3 regions of the Streptomyces sp. NPDC020379 genome follow, and region 3 is predicted to be linked to each of the others. Evidence: riboswitches for the same ligand, from Rfam matches in the RefSeq annotation. Region 3 holds a riboswitch; each other region holds the start of a gene.
The links. A riboswitch is a leader RNA that binds a small molecule or an ion and turns the genes downstream of it on or off. The one in region 3 is predicted to bind cyclic di-AMP.
Positions count from the first base shown of each region.

Region 1: another riboswitch for cyclic di-AMP. It lies ahead of ACH427_RS16585 (transglycosylase family protein); the one in region 3 lies ahead of ACH427_RS27050 (M23 family metallopeptidase).
Region 2: another riboswitch for cyclic di-AMP. It lies ahead of ACH427_RS12840 (peptidoglycan DD-metalloendopeptidase family protein); the one in region 3 lies ahead of ACH427_RS27050 (M23 family metallopeptidase).

Region 1 covers NZ_JBIRVR010000011.1:91,845-95,046, reverse strand. The annotation lists gene eno (phosphopyruvate hydratase) at 1-595, opposite strand, end outside; gene ACH427_RS16585 (transglycosylase family protein) at 1,054-1,797, opposite strand; cyclic di-AMP (ydaO/yuaA leader) riboswitch at 1,801-1,949, opposite strand; gene ACH427_RS16580 (transglycosylase family protein) at 2,243-3,202, opposite strand, start outside.
Region 2 covers NZ_JBIRVR010000008.1:25,556-28,757, reverse strand. The annotation lists gene ACH427_RS12845 (DEAD/DEAH box helicase) at 1-17, shown strand, start outside; cyclic di-AMP (ydaO/yuaA leader) riboswitch at 1,023-1,190, shown strand; gene ACH427_RS12840 (peptidoglycan DD-metalloendopeptidase family protein) at 1,202-2,476, shown strand; gene ACH427_RS12835 (MFS transporter) at 2,767-3,202, shown strand, end outside.
Region 3 covers NZ_JBIRVR010000025.1:27,907-31,108, reverse strand. The annotation lists gene ACH427_RS27055 (M16 family metallopeptidase) at 1-1,185, shown strand, start outside; cyclic di-AMP (ydaO/yuaA leader) riboswitch at 1,446-1,601, shown strand; gene ACH427_RS27050 (M23 family metallopeptidase) at 1,615-2,418, shown strand; gene ACH427_RS27045 (GntR family transcriptional regulator) at 2,698-3,202, shown strand, end outside.

The sequences.
Region 1 (3,202 bases), on a different contig from region 3:
ACAGGCCCTTGGCCTTCAGCACGGCCTTGAGGGTGTGGTAGACCTCGGCGCCCCAGCGCAGGGCCTCGGAGAAGGACTCCGCGCCGATCGGGGCGATCATGAACTCCTGGATGTCCACGTTGGAGTCGGCGTGCGACCCACCGTTGAGGATGTTCATCATCGGAACGGGCAGCAGGTGCGCGTTCGGGCCGCCCAGGTAGCGGAAGAGCGGCAGGTCGGATGCCTCGGACGCGGCGTGCGCGACGGCGAGGGAGACGCCGAGGATGGCGTTGGCGCCGAGCGAGCCCTTGTTGTCGGTGGCGTCCAGGTCGAACATCGCCTGGTCGATCAGGCGCTGCTCGGTGGCGTCGTAGCCGACGAGCTCCGGGCCGATCTGCTCGATGACGGCCAGCACGGCCTTCTCGACGCCCTTGCCGAGGTAACGGTTCTTGTCACCGTCACGGAGCTCGATGGCCTCGAAGGCACCGGTCGAGGCACCGGACGGCACGGCGGCACGGCCCGTGGAGCCGTCGTCGAGGCCGACCTCGACCTCGACCGTGGGGTTGCCTCGCGAGTCGAGGATCTCGCGAGCTACGACGACGTCGATGGACGGCACGAGGGTCTCCTTCGTGTGTGTCTGGAGTTCTGCGAGCACGAGCCTAACGGGCGGCGGGGGGTCGCTCTGCCGTCGGGACGCCTCATGGACCGAAAAATGGCACAAACGCGATGATCACGGGGCGAATGGCGGCAATGTTTCGCTGAACGGTGAAGCCTGCGGCTCGCTTCTGGTCTTCTGGGTGCGGTCCGTTGCCGCCTGCGGCGGGAGCGGCCTGCGGCCGCGTCCTCAAGCGCCGGACGGGCTGGTTTTGGCTGATCTGAGTGCGCCATTCAGCCCGTCCGGCGCTTGAGGACAACGCGGCGAAGCCGTGTTGCAGGGGGGTCTGGGGGCTTGCCCCCAGTTCCGGGAGCGAACGGCGAAGCCCCGCTCCAGCGCGGCTCGGGGTTCGCGGCGGAGCGGGGCGGTGTCGCTGTGAGCGATCGGGTGCGGCGGTGAGAACCGCCGCACCCACCGGATCAGCTGAGGTGCAGCTGCTGGCCCGGGAAGATCAGATCGGCGTTGGCGACGACGTCCTTGTTCAGGTCGTAGAGCTTCTCCCAGCCGCCCTTGACCTTGTTGGCGTCGGCGATCTTGCCGAGGGTGTCGCCTTCCTTGACCTGGTACTCGCCGTCACCCTTCTGCACGGGCTTCGGGGCGGCGTGCTTCGGCGCGGTCTGCTTCGGGGCCGGGGCGGCCTCGGACTCGTCCTCGTCGGAGCTCTGCGCCTGCGGAGCGGCGTGCTTCGGGGTGGTCTTCTTCGGCGCGGCCTGGCGCTCGCTGCGGTCGGCGTGCGACTTCGTGGAGGTGCCGCGGTCGGCCTTCTCCGAGCCGGAGGTGTCCGCGCCGGCACCCGAGCCACCGGGGGTCATGCCGGACACGGCGCAGCCCCAGGCGCCCGGGCCCTGCATGGCGAGGAGCTTCTCGGCGACGGCGATCTGCTGGGACTTGCTGGCGTGGTCGGCTCGGTCGGCGTAGCTCTGGCCGCCGGCGGCGTTCCAGGAGGACTGCGAGAACTGCAGGCCGCCGTAGTAACCGTTGCCGGTGTTGATGGACCAGTTACCGCCGGACTCGCACTGGGCGACCTTGTCCCAGGTGGAGACGGAGGCGGCGTTCGCGGAGGTCGCGATCATCAGCGGGGCCGCGACCGCGGCGCCGGTGACACCGGCGAGCGTGACGATGCGGACGGCCTTGGACGGACGACGGTGCTTGCCCTTGGACATGAGTCGTTTCCTCACCGACGCCTACGAGGTGAGCTGTCGGGTTCGGGCTGTGAGTTCGCCCGGCCTCGTGTGCGAGCACACTCGGCTTCACCCCAAGCCGTCCCGGATCCTCCGGTCACCGACCGGTGGATTCGTTCCGGCGCCTACCTTGGTTCCCCCGCTCCTGCCTACGGCGCTTGCGCGACGACTCCGCCGGTCGCCGGCAGGATTCGGCGTGGCGACCGTGGTGCTCGCTTTGGCGAGCGGTCATGACGGTAAGCACTCCGGGCCGACGGGTTCAAACCCCTCTTTCCAGCCACAGTTGCCTCTTGTTACCCATAGAAACCTGGCATTTCCGCAGGTGGGAGCGGGTGTGCCAAGTTTTGGAGGGGGCCGTTCCGCGGAAGTTCAACGAGACCCATGTCTCACTTTCGACTGGAACGGACATTCCCCCCGAACTGTCGGTCTATTTGCCGACCTCAAGCCGCTGACCAGGAAGTATCAAATCGGGATCGGAACCGACAACTTTCTCGTTCCGCTGGTACAGCGATTGCCACCCACCGTTAACGGAGTGGGCCTCCGCGATGACTGACAGGTTGTCACCCGGCCGCACCGTGTAATCCCCGGCGGCGGGCCTGTCCGTACGGGCGTCTTCGCCGCCGCGCGAGGCGCGGCCCTCGTCGTCCGAACGCGGCGGCTCGGCACGGTGCTTGCCCGAGCCCGGACCGGAAGCGGGACCGGAGTCCGGACCGGAGCCTTCCGCCGGGCCGCCGGTGGACGGCGCGTGCGGGGACGCGGAGTCCGCGGATCCCGGCGTGCCGGTGGACGGGTCGGCCGGCTTCCGCGTGGACGGCGCGCCCGACGTGGGGATTTGGGTGGGGTCGCCCGTGGGCCCGGTCGTCGGGCCGGTCGTCGGGCTGCCCGGGTCCTTGCGGTGCTTGCCGCTCTCGGGCTTGTCGCTCGTGGAGGGCGAAGGGGTCCCGGAGGAAGGCTTCGCGTCCGGCGTCGCGTCCGGGTTTGCGGACGGTGAGGCCGGGGCAGCCGGGGAAGCGGTGGAGTCCGACGGCGCGGAGCCGCCCGTCGCGGGTGCGGAGGGAGTGCGCTCCGGTGCACCAGGCGCGGGTGCGTCGCGCGTCGGCGCCTTGGTGCTGCCGGGCGTCACTTCCGGGGCCTTGCCGTCCTTGGTGAGGCCCGCGGCGGAGCCGCACGCCTGCCAGGTGCTCGCACCGGCGTTCAGGACCTCCTCGGCGACGGCGATCTGCTGCTGACGGCTGGCGAGGTCGGGGCGCGGGGCGTACGCGCGGCCGCCGTACCGCTCCCACAGCTCCTGGGTCATCTGCAGCCCGCCGTAGGAGCCGTTGCCGGAGTTGGTGCTCCACGTCCCGCCGCTCTCGCACTGGGCGACGCGGTCCCACGTGGGGGCGTC
Region 2 (3,202 bases), on a different contig from region 3:
GGGCGCCGAAGGTCTGACCGGTTGCTCTGACCGGTTGCTCTGACCGGTTGCGGGGGGCTCGGCGTTGCCTTGTGCGGGTGCGTTGCCGCTTGCGGCGGGGCGCCTTGCCGGGCTTGGTTGTGGGGTTCGCCGTTGTCTTCTGCGGGTCCGTTGTGCTTTCGGTGGGGTGGCCTCAAGCGCCGGCCGGGCTGGTTTGTGGTGGGTGCCGGGGGTGGGTCTTCCGGGCTGGGGACCTGGAACGCGGTGCGGTGCGGGTCTTGCGGATTGAGTGCCGTGATGTCGCACCGCGTTCCAGAACCCCACCCTCCAGCCCCACCCCCTCCCGCCGGAGGGCGAGTGCGGGACGTGTCCGCTTCAGGGTTCGCATTCAGCCCGTTGGGGGCACCTCCCAGCGTTAGCTGGGGGAGATTGAGGACGCGCGAAGCGTGTTGCGCGGTCTGGGGCAGCGCCCCCCCCCACGCGGCGGAGCCGCACATCAGACGCAGCCGGGAAGGGGCGGGCAGGGGAACAAGCGCCGCAGGCCGACCGCCCCGCACGCTGGGGCTGGGCACGCGCCCCCTGGCGTGTTCTGCGACCCGCGGGCGCGTCTGACACGCCGGCAGTTCCAAAGCCCTGACGCGCCGCTGGACACCCTCGTCAACGACACACCCGGCATTCGGGCGCGGACAGCCGCACCACAGGCGACAAGGCCCTGCTCGCGACCCGGCCCGGCCCGGCGACGAACGCCCCCGCCGGGCCGCCGGCGTTTCCGGTACGCCCGCTGCGGCACGGCCGACTGCGCGTACGGCCGTCGACCGGCGTACCGAGAGCACGCGGCACCGAAATCCGCCCGCACGCGCAGTAGTGGATCTTGATCGTTCCGCATTCCGTCGGAATAAGGACCACATTAAGAAGTCGGTCTCCTCGCCAAGTCCTGACCAAGGAGCCGGTCGATTCAGCCTTTCGGCTTGGAAACCACGCGGTCTGTCTATTAACGTTCGATAACGACGTGCGGTCCTCATCACCGCCGCAAGAGGCGGCGCCGTGCGCCTTCGCCGAATCCCGCGGGCACAGCAAGACCTGATACACCAGCAGCATCTGGGAACCGGGGAACCACCCGCCCTGGGGTGAATCGGGCCGCACCCGGCTCGTAGGAGACCTTCCTGCTCCGAACCCGACAGCTAACCCGGTAGGCGAGAAGGAAGGAAAGGAGTGCGCCCCCGTGGCGTTCAACGAGCCTGCCCTCGACCCCACTCTGCACGGGTCGAACGAGCCTTACGTACCCGAACTTCCGATCGTGCCCGCGTATATGACCGCCCATATGGCGACGCCCTCGCCGCAGACGGCGGCCATGGGAAGCGGCACCCCGGCGATCGCGACTCCCGCGCGGGGCTTCACCACTGATTCTCAGCCGATGCCCCCTCAGCCGGTCGCACAGCGATCGGCAGCGCCCCAGCCGACTGTCCCGCACTGGGCAGTGCCTGAGCCGGCGGCGCCGGAGCCGGTCGTCGGCGAGGCCGCGCACCCCGCCCCCGTACCGGCCCGTGGCGGGAGCGGCGGCCGGCACCGCGTCGCCAAGCAGCGCGGCGGCACGATGGCCCGCAGCGGCGCCGTCCTCGGCGTCGGTGTCATCGCGGCGGTCGGCGCGGGCGGCATGGCGAGTGCGCAGGACCGCCCGGCGGCGCCGATATCGGTACCCGACCTGGCCGGCTCCCTCCTCGGCGGCGGTCAGACGCACGAGGAACAGGCCGCGCCCGCCGCGCCCGCTGCCGAGCAGCCGCTCACCCAGGCCGGCCTGAGCACCGAGGAAGCGGCCCAGGGCACCACGAACGCGGGCGAGGCCCTGCGTGCCCGCATCCTCCAGCAGGCCGAGCACCAGCAGAACTCCGCCGACGACCGGACGCGCGAGGCGGCACAGCGCGAGGCGGCCGAGGCGGCGGCCAAGAAGGCGGCGGAAGCGGCCGAGGCGGACAGGGCGGCGAAGGCGGCCGAGGCCGAGCAGGCCGAGGCGGCGCGTGCCGAGGCCCGCCCGGCGGCCGCGGAGGACGCCGCCGCCGACCCCACCGACCCCGGGCCCCGCACGCCCGCGGCGCACAGCCCGGGCGCGTACACCCTCCCCGTCGGCTCGTACACCCTGACCGCCGGCTTCGGCCAGGCGGGCAACATGTGGTCCGCGAACCACACCGGCGAGGACTTCGCCGCCCCGACCGGCACGCCCGTCAAGGCGATCGGCAGCGGCACGATCACCCACGCCGGGTGGGCGGGCGCGTACGGCTACCGCATCGTGCTGAAGCTGGACGACGGTACGGAGGTCTGGTTCTGCCACCTGTCGTCGATGGTGGTCACCTCGGGCAAGGTGAACAGCGGCGACGTGATCGGCCGCGTGGGCGCCACCGGCAATGTCACCGGCCCGCACCTCCACCTGGAGATCCGCCCGGACGGCGGGGCCCCGGTCGACCCGCTGCCCTGGCTGCGCGAGCGCGGCCTGGAGCCGTAGCCCTGGTGACGGCGAGCGCGGGAACGGACGGGCTGGGGTGTGCGATTCCCGGCCCGTCCGGCGTTTGAGGACGGGACCAGGGCCGCCGCATGCCCCGGGTGCCCGAGATCGAGCCCGTACGGCGGCACCGGACCCCGGTCCGGTGCCGCCGGAGCCCGGGGACAGTGGCCAAACCACCCGCCGTCACGCATAGCCGCCGCGAACAAGGGCACCCGGATGCTGTGACAGCCGCGATCACCACCTCCGTACCGGCCCGTCTGGACCGCCTCCCCTGGTCCCGCTGGCACTGGATGGTGGTGATCGGCCTCGGCACGGTCTGGATCCTGGACGGCCTGGAGGTCACGGTCGTCGGCAACATCGCCGGCCGCCTCTCCGAGCGGGGCAGCGGCCTGCCGGTCACGTCGGGCGAGGTCACGGGCCTGGCCGCGGCCCTCTATGTGGCGGGGGCGTGCTCCGGTGCGCTCTTCTTCGGCCGCCTCACCGACCGGTTCGGCCGCAAGAAGCTGTTCATCGTCACCCTCGCCGTCTATCTGGCCGCGACGGCGATGACCGCCCTGTCGTTCTCCTCCTGGTGGTTCTTCGCCTTCCGCTTCCTGACCGGATTCGGCATCGGAGGCGAGTACGCGGCCATCAATTCCGCCATCGACGAGCTGATCCCCGCGGCCTACCGCGGCCGGGTCGACCTCATCATCAACGGCAGCTTCTGGATCGGCGCGGTCGGCGGTT
Region 3 (3,202 bases):
GTCGCCACCATCATGGCCCGCGCCCTGTCGGAGGGCACCGACAAGCACACGGCCGAGGAGTTCACCGCCGAGCTGGAGCGCTGTGGCGCCACCCTCGACGCGCACGCCGACCACCCCGGCGTCCGGGTCTCCCTGGAGGTGCCCGCTTCCCGGCTCGCCAAGGCCCTCGCCCTGCTCGCGGACGCCCTGCGCGCCCCCGCGTTCCCCGACAGCGAGATCGAGCGGCTCGTCGGCAACCGCCTGGACGAGATCCCGCACGAGCTGGCCAACCCCGCCCGCCGTGCCGCCATGGCGCTCTCGAAGCACCTCTTCCCGGCCGAGGCGCGCATGTCGCGCCCCCGCCAGGGCACCGAGGAGACCGTCGCGCGCATCGACGCCGCCGCCGTGCGCGCCTTCTACGAGGCGCACGTCCGGCCCGCCACCACGACCGCCGTGGTCGTCGGCGACTTCACCGGCATCGATCTCGACGAGGCGCTCGGCGACTCCCTGGGCGCCTGGACAGGCTCCGTGGCGGAGCCCCGGCCGGTGCCGCCGATCACCGCGGACGACACCGGCCGCGTGGTCATCGTGGACCGCCCCGGCGCCGTCCAGACCCAGCTGCTGATCGGCCGGATCGGCGCCGACCGGCACGACCGCGTCTGGCCCGCCCAGGTGCTCGGCACGTACTGCCTCGGCGGCACCCTCACCTCGCGCCTGGACCGCGTCCTGCGCGAGGAGAAGGGCTACACCTACGGCGTGCGGTCCTTCGGCCAGGTGCTGCGCTCCTCCCCGGAGGGCACGGGCGCGGCCATGCTCGCCATCAGCGGCTCGGTCGACACGGCCTCCACCGGCCCCGCCCTGGACGACCTGTGGACGGTGCTGCGCACCCTCGCCGCCGAGGGCCTGACGGACGCCGAGCGGGACACCGCCGTGCAGAACCTGGTCGGTGTCGCGCCGCTGAAGTACGAGACCGCCGCGGCCGTCGCGGGCACCCTCGCCGACCAGGTCGAGCAGTATCTGCCGGACGACTTCCAGGCGCGGCTGTACGAGCGCCTCGCGCGGACCGGCACCGTGGAGGCGACGGCCGCCGTCGTCAACGCCTTCCCGGTCGACCGGCTCGTGACCGTCCTCGTCGGTGACGCCGCGGAGATCGAGGAGCCCGTCAGGGCGCTCGGGATCGGCGAGGTCACCGTCGTCAGCGGCTGACACCTGACGGCCGCTCACATCCGGCTCACCCCCGAGTCGCGTCCGGCGGCCGATGTCTGACGCCGGATGACATCAGCCACCCGGGAGGCGCGCGGGGCCCACGGGTCCCGCGCGCCTCCTTTATGTCCGATTTAGTGGAGTGGTTGCACATCTCCGCTGTGGCGTACGCCACAAATTAGGGCTTCTGTTTGCCGTTCGAAAGTGGCGGCGTCTAGCGTCAGGGCGGCTGCCCGTCAGATGTGAGTCGCATCCGCGGCCCCGGACAGTCATCGCCGAGTCCCCGTACGGCGCGAGCCAGGGGAGCCGGGGACCCACATGTCCCTGGGGTGAATCGGGCCCCTCTCCGGAGGGATCCGTAGGAGACCTTCCTGCTCCGAACCCGTCAGCTAACCCGGTAGGCGAGAAGGAAGGAAAGGATCAGCCGTACCCATGGCGTTCACTCGTCCCACCGGTAAGCACCGCCGTCCGAGCCGCGCCGTCCGCGCCGGGGCGAACGCGGCGGGCATAGCCACCCTCGCGGCCACCGGTGTCATGGCGGGATTCGCCGCTCCGGCACTCGCCGCCACCGACGACGCCCCGCGCGTCGAGGACACCGGCCTCACCCAGGCCATCGTCATCGGCGACGACACGGCCGACCGCGTCGGCGAGCAGGCCGAGATCCAGCGCAGCTCCGCGGACGAGACCGCCGCCCGCCTGCAGGCCGAGGCCGCCGCCAAGAAGCAGGCCGCCGAGGTCAAGCAGAAGGCCGACGAGGCCCAGCGCAAGCTGGACGCCGAGCGCAAGGAGCAGGAGCGCGCCGCCCGCGAGCAGGAGCGCAAGCGCCTCAACGCCTACGTCGCGCCGATCGACGGCTCCTACGTCTCCACCGCCTACAAGGCGTCCAGCGGCCTGTGGTCCTCCGGCAGCCACACCGGCATCGACTTCCACGCCGAGTCGGGCACCTCGGTGCACGCCGTGGGCGCGGGCACCATCGTCGAGGCGGGCTGGGGCGGCGCGTACGGCAACAACGTCGTCATCCAGCACAGCGACGGCACCTACACGCAGTACGGTCACCTGTCGTCCATCGACGTCAGCGTCGGCCAGACGGTCACCCCGGGCCAGCAGATCGGCCTCTCCGGCGCCACCGGCAACGTCACCGGCCCGCACCTGCACTTCGAGGCCCGTACCGGCCCCGCGTACGGCTCCGACATCGACCCGGTCGAGTACCTGCGCTCGCACGGCGTCAACGTCTGACGCACCACGCCCCCCGGCTTTCACCGCCGTATCGCCGAGTATCGCGGCGTTCCCCGTCACCAGGCCCCGGTCACCGACCGGGGCCTTCGTGTTGGCCAAAACATACCGATGACTTCACCGGCGCCATCGGAAATTCCCGGCGCCTGCAATAGAGTCGCCCGACAGGCGTCAATCGGCCGCGTTTCGCGGGGGTCAATGCGGAGGTTCACCCATGCGGGGCCGTACGTGAACGGCTATGACAACCCGGTGCCGGACAGCCGCGGAATTCCCACGCAGGCCGTGTGCACCGCGATCCGTGACGACATCGTCTCCGGCTTCTTCCCGCCCGGCAGCAGGCTCATCGAGGAACTGCTCGCCCGCCGCTACGGCGTCTCCCGCGTACCCGTGCGCGAAGCCCTGCGCACCCTCGCCTCCGAAGGCTTCGTGACCACCCGCCGCCACGCGGGCGCCTGCGTCGCCGAACCCACCGAGCACGAGGCCGCCGACCTGCTCGACGTCCGGGCCCTGCTGGAACCCCTGGGCGCCGCGCGCGCCGCGCAGCGCCGCACCGAGGCCCACCTCAAGGTGCTCCGCGGGCTGGTCAGACTCGGTCTGGAGCGCGCCCGGGCCGGCCGGACCGGCGAACTGCGGCCCCTGGACGACTGGTTCGACGAGACGCTCGCCCAGGCCACCGGCAGCCCCAGCCTCGCCGCGCTGCTCACCCAGCTGCGGCTCAAGATCGCCTGGGTGTACGTGGCGGAGCCGCCCCTGCGGCCGGTGCGCACGTGGGAGGCGCACGGTGCCC